Linked DNA regions of Symmachiella dynata. The protein of the gene in region 1 binds, or shares a complex with, the protein of each later gene. Links are inferred from orthologs where the notes say so. Each region holds a gene or a part of one and is shown in the gene's direction. Other genes may lie near its edges.

Region 1 (7,444 bases):
CGCCGGACCGCGCTCGCGCCAGCGGCATTGCAACAACAAGTACGTCGGTTATCAACTGCGTTCGGCGTGCAGGCGGTGCCGGAGGTCCGCATGATTCACGCGCAGGTCTCGCCGCTGTTATGGCGGATCGGTGGTCGTCCGGTGATCCTTTTGCCGGCTGAACTACTCACACAATTAACGCCCGCCCAGATCGACGGTATTCTCGCGCACGAACTGGCTCACTTACAGCGCCGCGATCATTGGACACGGCGGTTGGTGCTCTGTGTGACCGCTCTGTATTGGTGGCATCCGGTGCTCTGGTGGAGCCGGCGGGGCTTGGAGCAAGCGGCGGAGCAATGTTGCGACGCCGCCGTGGTCGCCCGCTTTCCCGACCACAGCCGCGACTATGCCGCGGCGCTATTACAAACGATCGACTTTCTAACAGGCGCTCGCCCACGGTTGCCAGCGTCGGCAACCACATTCGGGCAAGGCCGTTCACTGAAACGGAGATTTGCAATGATTCTGGACAAAGGAGTGTCCCCACGGTTGTCGTGGAAAATGCGCGGCGTGTTGGCTGCCGTTGGTTTGACGGTGTTGGTGGTTTCGCCGTGGGTGGTGGCGGAGGAGAAGGCGACGCTGGAAAAACCGCACCCTGAACCAAGAGCCGCTGTCGGTGCTTCGGAAGCGGAATTTGAACGAATTTACGCAGGTGGGAACGATGTAAAAACGGATTCTAAAACATTAAATCAATCCGTCTACATGGTTGCCTGTCGCATGTTGGTCCAAGATGAATCCGGCAGGGAGCATGTGATCTTTTCACCGCGGATTATTCTCGCCGAGAATCAAGAAGGGACGATCGCGGTCGGCCCCATCCCTGGACGCACTCCTAAGTCCGATCCCGAAATCTCGCAACTAATCACAATGGGCCGCGCCATGCGGCACGTGAAGGTGCAACAACTCGATGGCGATTTTGTTGCGTTCTTCGCCCGCATCGACGACAAACCCGAAATGAACAAGGGGCTCCTTCCTGATGATGACGGAGTGGTCACACGGGAATTCACGCATGTCTATACCAAGTCACTCAATGTTGTTGAGAAGGTCCGACTCGGCAAGACGTTTTCTGTTCCGTTTTACGATACGGACGACGACAAAAAATCAAAACGCTGTCTCGAATTCACCGTCACACGCATCGAAAAAGCGAAACCCAAATCGCCCGAACCCTCCGTATGGGGTTTCACGATACCGGACGATGCCTCACCGCTCGGACAGGAAATCCGCTCTGCTCTCAGCGTAGTGCTCAAAAAGAAAAAGAGCGTTCCCGCATTCATGGCAACGACAGCCATCAAAAACCTGCGAGTCACCGTCGAACAGGTCGTTGACGAACTGGGTGACGCTAAAAACTATCCATTGGTCGGCCCGGCGCGACTGCGTAAACAGCAAATCGAGTGTACGGCATTTTTCGACATCGAACGGCAATCAAACTGGCCGGTGCCTTTTACGAACGTTGAGAACTGCAAGGAAGTTTTCTATCTCAACTGGGATCAATTGTTTCGGGTTATTGAAAATCCGAGCGACAAAAATTCGCCCGCGAAATCCATCGGCGATGAAACGTCAAGCACAGATGCTGACGCCGGAACGAAAACGCCTGACTCAACAATTCTTCGAGGGGCAGGTGTGGTGAGCGACTCGGGTCTCGTCGGTGAGGTCATTTTCGATGAGCGAGTAAAGACGCCGTAGGCTTTTTTCCGCATCAAAATTTTGCCGGCCCGTGCCCCGAATTGGGGTTGCGGGCTGTTTTTCGTGGCATATGATTTGGATCGCGCTCCGCAACAGATTCGGGCTGGAAACCGCACCGCGTGGACCAGTCACTTTTGGTCAACAGCCGGTCTTTCAAGTGGGGGACTGCAACATCTCAAACCCAATTGCCAGTTTCGTTTCAGGCCGGTCGCGGCTTTCGGGTAATTTGGCCGGATCGGCTGATATTCGCCGGTTGGTGAAGCTAATCCCGTTGTGCCCGGCTTGTGATTTGGAGAATTTCATCAAGGCTTTGACAATTAAAGAGTTGCGCCACTGCCAATCACCGTAACTGGGTCACGATTTTCTTGACGATCGCCATCCAGCAGGTAGACTTCCCTCAGACGAGAGAACGTCTCAACGGCTTCGCGGAGGCGAAAACACGGACGGGCCATCTGCAGCGTCGAATCCTTGGATTTGACACCAAGAATTATCACTATTTCATTTGTCCCAGCCGCATAATACGTCGCTACCGCAGGAGTCGTTGGTGCCCCGCCAGTCTTCCGAAGAATTCAAAGAACTTGTCCGTTCCCGCACGGACATCGTCAGCCTGATCGGTGAAGGCGTTTCGCTTGAGTCGCGTCGCGGCGGGCATGAGTTCGTGGGGTTGTGTCCGTTTCATGACGATCGTAATCCTTCGCTGCGCGTCTATCCGGAGCGGCAATCGTTTAAGTGTTGGTCCTGTAATACAGGCGGCGATTGCTTTGAATTTGTGATGCAAAGCGAACGGGTCGAATTTCGCGAAGCCATTGAGCTGTTGGCCACCCGGGCCAATATCGAAATGCCTCGCACACATCAACGCGGCAGCCAGAGTCAAGACGGAACCAGCAAGAGTCAATTGTTTGAAGTGGTTGCTTGGGCTGAGCAACAATTTCATGAATGTCTGTTGAATAGCCCACAGGCGGCGACAGCGCGTGATTATTTGAATTCGCGCGGTTTCACTGCCGATGTCATCGCCGCTTATCGCTTGGGTTATCATCCCAACGATTGGGAATGGTTGATTCAGCGAGCACGGGGCAAGTTTGGCTTAGATGTTTTGACGGCTGCCAAGCTGGCCGCCCAACGGGATGGCGGACGCGGTTATTATGATTATTTCGTAGATCGGGTGATGTTTCCGATTCGCGACATGCAACGTCGCCCTGTTGCATTTGGAGGACGTATCCTTCCGGGAGAGACGCGTGAAAACGCTCCAAAATATTTTAATAGTTTAGAGAGCATTATCTTCACTAAAAGCCGTCTGCTCTACGGTTTCGATCATGCTCGCGACGCGATTCGCAAGACCGACACGGTGGTTGTCGTGGAAGGGTACACGGATTGCATTACGACACATCAGCACGGCCAGATGAACGTTGTCGGCACATTGGGAACGGCCCTGACCGAAACACACGTGACCAACCTAAAGCGTTTTGCCCGCAAAGTGGTCTTGGTCTACGACGGTGACGATGCCGGCCAAAACGCGGCGGAACGGGCTTTGACGAAGTTTTTGGCCCAAGAGGTGGATCTGAGAATCATGACATTGCCCGCCGGCATGGATCCGGCGGACTTTTTGGCCACCCACGGAGCGGCCGCTTTTGCGAAAGACATCGAACAAGCCCCGGAGGCTTGGCAGCATAAATTCAGAAGAGCAGTGGCTCGTTATGGCGTAGACTCAATTGATGCCAAGGATCGCGTGTTAGACGAAATGCTGGAGGTCCTGGCAACGGTGCCGCACACCGGTGGTGCGGATGCGGGAAAATGGCGGAATCGTGAGGATTTGATTTTAGGGTCGCTGGTCCAACGGTTGGGGCTGAAGGAACATGCGGTCAGACAACGTCTGAGCGATATTCGCCGACGGGCCGCTGACCGGCAACGAAACCACGACGGTCCGGAGGCCATGCAGCACGACGGACCAGCATATGATTCTGTTTCACTGCCGCGGAAATCACTCTCCCGCCGTGACGTATACTTGGAACAAGAATTATTGCAGATTGTCTTGGCCCACCCTGCTGTGGTCGGACGCTTACGGGAAGACTTTGCTTGCGAGGAATTACAGGACCCGCAATTACGAAAACTTTTGGCCTGTTGTTATGGACTTATGGATGCGGGAGAGGAATTGACCTTTCTCCGTGTGATGGCTGAGTTGGAGGACTCCGCCTTGAAAGGAATCGCTGTCTCATTGGATGAGGAAGCCCGCCGAAAAGGAATCGGCGCGGATCTGCTGGAACAAACTTTGGCCTGCCTGCGCGAGCGTCACACGACCGACGCGGTGGAGATGTCCGGCCAAATACGCGAGCAGGTCCAACAGTCGGGTGGCGGACTAAATGATGAAACAGCGGCGATGTTACGCCGGCTTTCTGAATACAACAAGAAACGCGCAGTCAAGAACAAGTTGGCTTGAATATCGCGGAGGACTCTCTGTGCACAGACTCGACGAAAACCTAAAAGTTTTAGTGGAACAAGGGAAGCAGCAAGGTTATTTGACCTTCTCACAGGTCAATGACTACCTTCCCGATGAAGCCGTGAATCCCGAAAAGCTCGACAACTTGTTGATGTCTTTAGAGGAGATCGGGCTGGACATCGTCAACGACGAGCAACCGGCGGTTGCCAATCCGAAGAAGAAACGCGCCCGGGCCACGCGAAGCAAAAAATCGGATGAAGAACAATCGCGGCGGATTGACGATCCGGTACGGATGTATCTGACGCAAATGGGCGAAATCCCGCTGCTCACGCGGCCTGAGGAAATCGCGCTGGCCAAAAAAATTGAGGTCACCCGTCGTCGTTTTCGCCGGCAATTGCTGGAAAGCGATTACGCACTGAAAACCTCGCTCGACATTTTGACCAAGGTCCACCAAGGGCAATTGCCTTTTGACCGGACCATCAAAGTCTCGGTCACCGAAGGTTTGGAAAAGACGCAGATTCTCGGTCGCATGCCGTACAATCTTGCGACGCTTGAGGAATTGCGGCGGAAAACCATCGAGGATTTTGCGATTGCCACCGATGAATCGGCGACGCAGAAAGTTCGCCGTGATGCTGAAGAACGGCTGAAGGTCCGGCGGCGCAAAATGGCGACGCTGATCGAAGAGTTGAGTTTGCGGACGCAGCGGTTGCAACCGTCGCTGAAACGGCTGGAACAAATCTGCCGACGGATGATCGACATCGAAAAGCAGATTTACAGCATCCGCAACCTCAAGACGGCCAAAGACGAACGGGCCAACCTGCAGAAAGAGTTGCAGGATCTGATGAACATGACATTGGAGACGCCCAAAAGTCTGCGGAAGCGGATGCGGAACATTCAAGAGCGGTTCGCCGCTTACGAATTGGCCATGAGGCAGTTGTCGGGCGGGAACTTGCGGTTGGTGGTTTCGATTGCCAAGAAATACCGCAACCGTGGCTTGAGCTTTTTGGATTTGATCCAAGAAGGAAATACCGGCTTGATGCGGGCGGTCGATAAATACGAGTATCGCCGCGGCTACAAGTTTTCGACGTACGCCACTTGGTGGATTCGCCAGGCGATCACCCGCGCCATTGCCGATCAAGCCCGTACGATTCGGATTCCGGTGCATATGATCGAGACGATGTCCAAGCTCCGTAAAGTCAGCAAAACGTTGCTGCAGGAGAACGGCCGCGAACCGACGATTGAGGAAACGGCCGAAGCAGCTGAAATCAGCCTGGAAGAAACGCGTCGCGTGCTGAAAATCTCGCGGCACCCGATCAGTCTGGATCGTCCGGTTGGGGAGAGTGAAGATAGCTATTTCGGCGATTTCATCGAGGACGACGCTGTTGATAATCCAGTCAACGCTGCAACGCAGGAAATGTTGAAAGACAAGATCGACTATGTGCTGCGGACATTGACCTATCGCGAGCGGGAAATCATCAAGCTGCGATACGGCTTAGGAGACGGGTACACCTATACGTTGGAAGAGGTGGGCCGGATCTTCAAGGTCACCCGCGAGCGGGTTCGACAAATCGAAGCCAAGGCGGTTCGCAAACTGCAACATCCGGTGCGTAGTAAACAGTTGAAAGGCTTTTTAGACAGCCTGGCGACGGGAGTCGCTGGGGAATAAACGGTTCAGGGCCGGTCAATTTTGACCGGCCTTTTTTTGTGACGTGCTGAACAGGACCAGTTCCGCTATTATGTGGGGGAAGTCGTTTCCCGGAGAACCCTGGGCTCCTGTGGGGCAAAATTCCTGTGGGGCAAACCTGCACCGGGGCAAAAACGATCGACCCGTTTTGCAACAACTTGTTGTGCATTAGCCATCCGTGATTTTTAGCTTCTCATACAAGCATCACTCATGGCTGAAAATTCAATCCCAGCCGCGACGTTCAACGTCGGAGACCGATTACGATGGCAGCGACCACCCATAGTTTGAGCGAGTTACACCAATTGCATTTGAAGTTGGAGAACGCACAAAGCCAGTTGGATCGGGGGCCCAAGCAGATCCAGGCCCGCCAACGGTTCGTGGAGACAAAAAAAGAAGAAGCTGCGGAGGTGCATGCGAAGTTTCAGAAACTGAAAATGGACGCGGACTCCCGCAGTTTACAACTGAAGACCAACGAAGCCCGCATTGAAAGCTTGCGCGGCAAACTCAACGCGGCGGCTTCCAACAAAGAATTCAACATCATCAAGGAACAAATCGAAGCGGATGAAGTTGCCAACAGCGTGTTGGAAGACGAAATCCTGGAAGCCTTGGAGAAAGTCGATTCCACTTCAACCGAAGTGGGGCAAGCCGAACAGGCGGTCAAGGACGCCGAAGCGGAAACCGCCCGGATTAGCCAGCAAGTCACCGAATCCAAAGCAGGGTTAGAAGCGGAATGCGAACGACTTCAAGCTGCCATCAAAGTTGCTGAAACCAGTATTCCCCCGAAAGTGGGAGAACAATATCGCCGCTTGGTGCAGGCGCACGGCGCCAGTGCGATGGCGGCCGTCACCGATTCGGTCTGCAGCAATTGCTTTGTCGGGATCACGGCCCAAATGTTGGTCCAGCTCAATACCCACCAGGTGATCTTTTGCAAAACCTGCGGCCGGATGCTGTACATCGACGATTCGGCATGATTTTTCTCGCGGATTCTCACAGCATCGCCACATAGGGTGGGTTGGGGGGACGGGGAATCGGAGTGGCCGCCGCGGTGAAAATCGCCTTCCGAAGGATCCGCAATCAGCATAGAATGGCTGTCTAGGAGGGTTTTGTGTCGTTGACTCCCCTCGTCGTGCCGCTTCTATCTCAATAGGCTGGTTATGCTGATCGAATCCATACGCCGCTGCTCGCGTGGGGCGATGATATGCCTTTTGGCTGTCGCTGTTGAAGCAGTCCTCATCGAAGGTGCTGCCGTTGCGGATCGGCCCGGTCAAGCGGAGCGTCGTCGGCAAGTCCAACTGAATAAGTATGAGGCGCTGCAGGCGAAGTTCGCAAAGTCGTTGGAAGAGGTCGCTGCCCAATGTGACCAAAACGGCTTTCCCAAGCAGGCAGCAGCAATCCGCGAATTAGGGGTTCCGCTGCCGGTGGACGATCTTCGCACACTCGAGTTGCCGGATAAAATTCAGCCCGATATTGCCAACGATCTCTCGCCGGCCGAACGGCGCTGGCGCGTCGAATTGCGGCATCTCCAGCAGGAGCAGGCGATCCAGTTGTATCAGCTTGCCCAGCGCGTGATAGAAATCGGTGAAGTCCGTTTTGCCTATCAGTTGATTCAA
Region 2 (7,380 bases), 6.0 Mb from region 1 along the record:
GGCCTTTTTGTCCTCGGCCTTTTTGTCTTTGGCTTGGGATTCTTTCGCCGGCTCTTCCTTTGCCGGCTCTTCCTTTGCCGGTTCTGCTTTTGCTGGTTCTGCCTTCTCTTTCTGGTCCTTAGCTTTTTCGTCGCTGGCCTTTTTGTCTCCGCCTTCTTTTTCGGAGGCTTCTTTTTTCGCGGCTGGTTTTTCCGGGGCTGCGGGGAGCGGGGTGTCGTAGAACCGTGTGCCGCAAGAGAGTATGTAGCCGATGATCATGAACACAGCAGCAAACAGAAAGATCTTGCCACCGGCGTTTTTGCGGGTATTCGTCGCCAGAATGTCATAGACCAGCGAACCGGCCAACATGGCTACCGACCAGGACATGATTCCAAAAAATCCGCCATCCCAACACCGATTGCCGCCCGTCTCCCAGAGCTGCACCATCCAGTTGTGCTCATAGCCGTGTACGAATCCCCAGTTGAACCACCACGAGAAGAGCATGTGGAAGACCAAGCAACCGATCATTGCCAGAAACCTGACCAAGGGTCCGGCGGCGATGACCGGCATCACAAAAATCTGACAAACGGCAATAATGCTGAGCACTTCCCAGAGGTTGGACTTGATCAACCTCATGATGAACTGAGTGGTCTTTCTGACTTTCACCTCTTTCATCATTCCGCTGTCGCCGTCGTCGACTTGAATGGTTTCTTCGGCGCTAAAATCACTCCAGTTTTTAAATTCGCCTCCAAAGCCGTACAACATCAATGACACCAAAATTAACGCGAGCGAGCGACGAAAGTAGGTCGAGTAGGTTGTCAGCGCACTGAATTTCTCCAAGCGTTTCAGGATCGTCAACCGATAGGAGAATCCGACGGCGAAGATGAATCCCGGCATGATCCAGTCGGCGAACGTGACGTAGTTGTCGTTATGTTTCCAAAATGGACTGATGGCTTGGAAGTGAGCGAAGTTCACGATGAACATGCTCAGCACGGTAAAACCGCGAAACTGGTCCATGGAATCCACACGGCCAAGTGTCGGTTGAGAACTCATAATAACAACGCCTTCAGTCCGAGAATCGAGAATAATGCTATACGCTGGCTATCAATGTATTGACGGTCGGAACATTAAGTAGACCGCACGAGATGCCAATAGGAATCGTTCAAATTTATTGAGACATGACCGGACGACCGGGTGGCGGATTGCGCGGTTGTTGCCAATCCCAGTCGGTCGTGTAGTCAATATCCAAGTAGGGGGTTTCCACCGGTTTGCCCCCTTGTTTCTTAGAAATTAGCAGCGCGTCCAACGCACCGCTAGTGACCAAGGTCCGCTCAGCGGGCCAGGTCGGTTGGCCGGTATGAAACATTTTCTCCGCCCCCTCCAATAGGAAATTGAAGTGTGCGAACGGACGGGCTTCCTGCGTCCAAAATAAGGTCGAGGTGATTTCGTCGCTGTCCGCTTCGCGCCACGCAACCGACCACCCTTGCAGCGCGGGATTGAGTTGCAGCACACTGGCCCGCAATCCGTCCTGATAGTCGATCACAAACAGCACCGGGTGCGGAACCAATTCTCGCATGTCTTGGTCGGGAGAAATCGGGCGTGCTTTTTGGCGGGATAAAGCGGCGCGAAACAACTCTTGATCGTACACGCCCCGCTCACCGGCCTCCCATACCGCTTCGTCTTCCAGGCAATAGACCGACTTGATGCCGGTCTCGCCCCCTTGACGTCGCTCGGCGAGGCATTGCACCATCTCTAAGGCATGAAACCCATATGCGTCGAGTGACCCGTAGGAGACGGCGACGATCTCTTCCAGCTTCGCGCCTCGCTTGGTGTTCGCCGGAGGATACCGCCACAATCCCGGCAACGAGGACCCCGCCATAAAGGGGATCTTGAGCCGCTGCGTCGCATCATAGATCTCTTTGGCGTCGGCCCAATTGTCGGCGACATGCTTGTCATGAAAAATTGGGACCACCCGGCCGCTGCTTTCAAAGACTTTGCGAACTTCGGCAAACAGCCGTTTCTTGGGATAGATTGTCTGTCCGGTGTCTGACTTCGGATATTGACCGTGCTCGGCGATCAACAAAATGCCGTCGACGGCAAGTTCCCCCGTTCCCAGCGTCAGAGCTCCTTCGATCGTGTCGAAAACCGGCACGCCATGCTCTTTGGCTAAGCGACGACTCGTGTCGTTTTTGGGGACTTGATCGGTATACAGCGAAACGAGTTGTAGCTTGGGAAACTCGCCTTTTCCATCGAGAGTCTTGGTCAGCATCAACTGGCTGACAATGACGTCGGCATGCGAGTTATGCCGATATTCGGTGACCACAGCGGCGATGCGCGGCAATTTTTGTTTGGCCGGCGCAACAGCAGCATCGTCAGCACTCACTCCACCAGGGGCGGCAATCCAACCGATCAGCGGAATGACCAATACCAGACAGGCAAGAGTTGTTCCGAATATGCGCTGCATTAGACATTTTCCAGACAAGGTGAGAGTTCATTTGCTTCCATGCTAAGGAATCCGCCCCGCATTCGCCATCTCACGACCCACAACTTCGATTTTTAGCTGAACTTCACCGGGCAAACGTCACTTTGGCAGAAATGGCATACACGACTGCTCAATCCCGGGTGAGGCCATCACAAATCTCTTGCGAAGAGGACCATCGCACCACAACCGAGGTCGCCGCTGCTGCAGTATCACTCGTCCGGACAACAGGTTGCGACAACGTTATTTGTGGACTTGCTATCGCTCTGTTGACCGGTCATAACAGGACCTCTCCGCCGTACATTCCCGACAGCATCCAGGGCAACCTCGGCCGTGCGGCCTTAGCAGACAACAACGTGCTAAATGCAATAAAATCAAGTGCTTTTGGCATTTCAGGGAGGATTTTCATGGCCACTGTTACGCCAAAAACCAACGAAGCCGATCGCCTGCCCCCGCAGGATATTGAGGCGGAAAAAAGCTTGTTGGGCAGTATGTTGCTGGTCAACGACGTGATCGACGAAGTCGTCGAGTTAGTGACGCCCGATCACTTTTATGTGAAAGCCCACATGCAGATTTGCGATGCGATTTATCGCATGCACGAATCGGGCAACCGCGGGATCGATGTCGTCACAGTCGCCGAACAACTGCAACGAACCGACCTGCTCGAGGAGGTCGGCGGTGTCGGACATCTGAGCGAAATCCTCAACACCGTCCCGCACGCTGCTCACGCAAAATACTACGCACAAATTGTCCGCGACAAGGGCATCTTGCGGAATCTGATTTACGCCTGCACCGATATTCTTAGTGAGAGCTACGACACGTCTCAAGATACGGTCGACATCCTCACCAAGGCGGAACAGACGATTTTTCAAATCGTTGAGCAGCAAGAAAACACCGACAATATTGTGCTCAAGGATATTCTGATGGATGCGTTCGACCGCATCCAACAGAGGCGGGAAAAAGAGGGGAGCATCAGCGGACTGAGCACTGGTTTTACCGATCTCGACAACCAGACCAACGGGTTTCAACCGTCGGAATTGGTGATTCTTGCCGCACGGCCCAGTATGGGAAAAACCGCATTTGTGGTGAACATTGCCGAAGCCGTCGCTCGTAACGCCCGTGATCGTTTGCGCGACGAATACATCAAACGCGGCGAGGAGTTGCCCTATGGCACAATCCCTGAAGGGGGCGTGCTAATTTTCAGCCTCGAACAGTCCAACTTAGAATTGGCCGAACGGCTGCTGTGCATCACTGCCAAACTGGACGGGCACAAAATGCGCAAAGGGGATCTCGACGATGAAGAATATGATCGTGTGATGCATGCCTCCTCAGAGTTGGGCGGCATGCCGATGTACATCGACGACAAACCGGGCCGCAATATGTCGGAAATCGGTGCCATCGCCCGACGTCTCAAGCGCAAACAAAATATCAGCTTAATCATCATCGACTATTTGCAATTGATCGAACCAGAAGACAAACGCGCGCCGCGGGAACAACAGATTTCACTGATTACGCGGCGGCTGAAATTCCTGGCGAAAGAAATCCACGTCCCCGTCATCGCCTTAGCGCAGCTGAACCGTGGCGTCGAGTTGCGAGAAGACAAACGTCCTCGCTTGGCGGACTTGCGGGAAAGTGGAGCGATCGAACAAGATGCCGATATCGTGATGTTCTTGCATCGTCCGGACGCCTATGACCCCGAGGATTCGCCCGGCAAAGCGGAAGTCGTCGTGGCCAAACACCGTAGCGGTCCCACCGGCATCGTAGACCTGACTTGGCAAAAAGAATCGATGCGATTCGTCGATTACAGCCATATCGCCGAACCGGACGGCGGATATTTCGGTGACGACGATATGGGCGGGTTTTGACCGAGCATTGAACCCTTGTTCGCTCACGGGTGTCCCGTAGAATATACGGATTCGTTCTCCCTGCGCTTTCATCCCGCAAGTTATTGAATTCTGGAAGTCCCCTCATGGTAAAAGTCGCCATTCTCGGAGCGACGGGTTACGCCGCCCTGGAGTTGATCAAAATCCTACTCGCTCACCCCGAAGTGGAGATCACCGCTCTCACCACACGACAGGAGGGAAGTCCGCACGTCCAAACCATTCACCCCAGTTTGCACGGTCGGTTGGACCTGACTTGCGACAATTTGACGACCGATGAGATCTGCCAAAAAGCCGACGTCGTCTTTTGTGCTCTGCCGCACAAAGCGAGCATGGAAGTCATTCCGCAATTGCTGGCCGGCGGCTGTAAAGTGGTTGACCTCAGCGCCGACTATCGCCTGAATGATCCAGGCGTTTACGAACAATGGTACGGCGAGGTCCACACCGATCCCACGCGACTGGGGAACACGGTGTATGGCTTGCCCGAGATTTGGAGCGACCGCATTCCTGGATCAGAATTGGTCGCCAATCCGGGTTGCTATACGAGCACATCGATCCTCGGACTCGCGCCGCTGATAGCGGGGGGGCACATCGAGCCGACTGGTATTTTTATCGATGCGAAGAGTGGCATTTCCGGAGCGGGTCGCGGACCGAAATTGACGACGCTGTATCCCGAATGCAACGAAAGCGTCGCCGCCTACTCCGTGGGTCGCCACCGTCACACGCCAGAGATCAACCAGATTCTCAGCGAAGTCGGCGGCTGCCAGGTCGAGGTTGTCTTCACCCCGCACCTGATGCCCATGGACCGCGGTATCTTGTGTTCGATGTATACGAAACTCAAAAGCGCGATTACCGAAGATGAATTGCTGGACGTGATGCGGAAGTATTATAGCGGCAAACCGTTCGTCCGCATCGTCGAACATCTACCGGCCACCAAAGACGTCACCGGCAGCAACTTCTGCGACATCACCGTCCGCCGCGTCGGCGACAACGCCATCATCTTCAGCTGCACCGACAATCTCATCAAAGGCGCAGCGGGCGTAGCGGTACAGAATTTCAATTTGGTATGCGGATTTGAGGAGACGATGGGCTTGTTGCCGTGACGTGGCATCCCCATGATTTGATCGACGCCTTGAGTCTCGCGACCGCTGGGTACGGCATCACATTTTGGCCGTTGGCCTACTTTCCAGCATAGCCTGGGGCACTCGCCGCCCCAGGACCGCAGGTGTCGCAAACATCATTGGCCAACGGCCAATCTCACCCTGCCCGTGATTATGGTCTTCGGCCAATGGTGCCGTTTGCCAATCGAATCCCTGGGGCGGCGAGTGCCCCAGGCTACGATGATGTTTGGCCGTTGGCCAAACCGAAACCCAAATGGTTCGCCATTTGCAGCGCAATAAAAAATCCCCCGTGGCAATATCGGCCAGCGGGGGATTTTCGTTGTGTCTGTGACGTTCAGCAGCCGCGACGTCTTAAGTCGACGAGGTCGGGACGACCCAGACTTTGACTTCGGTTTCGACATCGGTGTGCAGGTGGATTTTCACCGTGTACATGCCGATTTCTTTCAGCGGACCTTCGAGGCGGACCTGGTCGGGTGAGATGTCGTATTTGGCCGCTTTGAGGGCTTTGCTGATTTCCGGAGCGGTGATCGATCCATACAGATGCCCTTCGGGATTGGCGTTGGCTTCGAGCGTCACGCTATATTCACTGAGTTGTTCGGCCAAGTTGCGGATCGACTTAATACGATCTTTTTGCAGTTCGGCTAACCGGACGCGGTGACGTTCGACCATCCGTTTATTTTCGTCGGTGGCGATCGTGGCCAGTCCCTGCGGAACCAGATAGTTGCGAGCGTAACCTGACTTGACGCGTACGATTTCCCCCTGCTTTCCGAGTGCAGGTACATCCTCGGCCAACAGCAATTCGGCATTCCCTTTGGGCACGCCCGAACGCATGGCATGGAGACGTTTTTTGGACATAGTGTCAATTTCCCGTATGGTAATCTTCAAAAATTTGTGGATTGTCTGTTTTGTCGAAACGGCCATGCGTCTCAATCGCCGCGGGCCGTGTCACTGAGTGACGATTTGTCTGGCTGGGATCAATTTGGTCCTAGAAAGGTACCTCATCATCCGGAACGTTGCCACCACCACCTGAGGGACCGAAGTCGTCTTGTGGTGGAGCCTGTGGTCCGGGATCGCCGCCGCCGTAACCGGATTGGCTGCTGCTTCCGCTGTAGCCTCCTCCGCCGCCGCCGCTGCGACCACCACCGCCGCCACCACCATCGCCGCGGGAACCAAGCATTTGCATCCGTTCACAAACAACGCGCAACTTGCTGCGGCGTTGTCCGGATTGTTTGTCTTCCCAGGTGTCGAGTTGCAATCGCCCCTCGATGAGGACAGGACGGCCTTTGGAGAGGTATTCACCGGCCACTTCCGCCTCGCGTCCCCACAGGGTGACGTCGACAAACGTGGTTTCTTCTTTACGCGAGTTGGATTGCTTGTCGAACCAGGTACGGTTGACCGCTAACCCAAGCTCAGAGACCGCTGTCCCCGAGGGGATATAGCGGACTTCTGGGTCACGGGTCAAATTTCCGATCAGGATGACTCGGTTATAACTCGCCATGAGACGGTTTCCCCATATCTATTGTTCATGCGAGGTCGATGCGTCCTAGACCTCAGCAATCGCAAGATCAAGCAGTTGTGACTTCCTCGGACGCTTCGCCTGTGGATTCCTCAGAGGCCGATTCCTCGGTTGCCGCTTTTTCCTCGGTTGCCGCTTTTTCTTCTGTTGCCGCCTTTTCCGCTGGTGCGGTGGGGGACTCACCGTTGGCGACTGCCACCATCGGTTCGACCAAGGCTGCGTCGAGTTTGATGGTCAGGTGCCGCAGAACGATGTCGTTCAGCTTGCACAGACGGGTCAACTCATCCAGGTTTTTGCCTTCCATTTTCAGGTAGGTCAAATAGTGAAGTCCTTTGCGTCGGCCTTCGACGGGATAAGCCAATTTGCCGTCCTGCCACGGCCGTGCCGCTAAGGTTTCCGCGCCGA

The links.
Region 2: the proteins of dnaG (region 1) and dnaB are in contact, whole or in part, in a crystal structure (PDB 2R6A), measured with the Geobacillus stearothermophilus proteins. The link is inferred for Symmachiella dynata from one-to-one orthologs. Residues at the interface, in WP_049624496.1 of Geobacillus stearothermophilus: Lys456, Leu457, Leu458, Pro459, Ala460, Asn463, Ala464, Leu467, Leu535, Leu536, Ile537, Ala538, Gln544, Glu545, Asp548, Tyr549, His552; in WP_033016901.1 of Geobacillus stearothermophilus: Ser13, Glu15, Ala16, Gln18, Glu91, Leu92, Asp94, Ala95, Val96, Pro97, Thr98, Ala99, Ala100, Asn101, Tyr104, Tyr105, Ile108.

The regions. Positions count from the first base shown.
Region 1 is NZ_CP036276.1:421,481-428,924, forward strand. The notes cover bases 1,805-4,705. They hold dnaG (DNA primase), read left to right. Parts: upstream 1,805-2,260; coding sequence 2,261-4,150; downstream 4,151-4,705. Other genes in these bases: rpoD (RNA polymerase sigma factor RpoD), read left to right, coding at 4,170-4,705. Outside these bases: Mal52_RS01580 (M56 family metallopeptidase), read left to right, coding at 1-1,716; more of rpoD, read left to right, coding at 4,706-5,816; Mal52_RS01595 (zinc ribbon domain-containing protein), read left to right, coding at 6,098-6,805; Mal52_RS01600 (hypothetical protein), read left to right, coding at 7,040-7,444. UniProt on the Escherichia coli protein: RNA polymerase that catalyzes the synthesis of short RNA molecules used as primers for DNA polymerase during DNA replication.
Region 2 is NZ_CP036276.1:6,439,654-6,447,033, forward strand. The notes cover bases 2,258-5,094. They hold dnaB (replicative DNA helicase), read left to right. Parts: upstream 2,258-2,865; coding sequence 2,866-4,323; downstream 4,324-5,094. Other genes in these bases: Mal52_RS24525 (hypothetical protein), read right to left, coding at 2,258-2,443; argC (N-acetyl-gamma-glutamyl-phosphate reductase), read left to right, coding at 4,428-5,094. Also shown: Mal52_RS24520 (hypothetical protein), read right to left, coding at 1-1,032; more of Mal52_RS24525, read right to left, coding at 1,148-2,257; more of argC, read left to right, coding at 5,095-5,441; rplI (50S ribosomal protein L9), read right to left, coding at 5,811-6,314; ssb (single-stranded DNA-binding protein), read right to left, coding at 6,445-6,957; rpsF (30S ribosomal protein S6), read right to left, coding at 7,025-7,380. UniProt on the Escherichia coli protein: The main replicative DNA helicase, it participates in initiation and elongation during chromosome replication. Travels ahead of the DNA replisome, separating dsDNA into templates for DNA synthesis.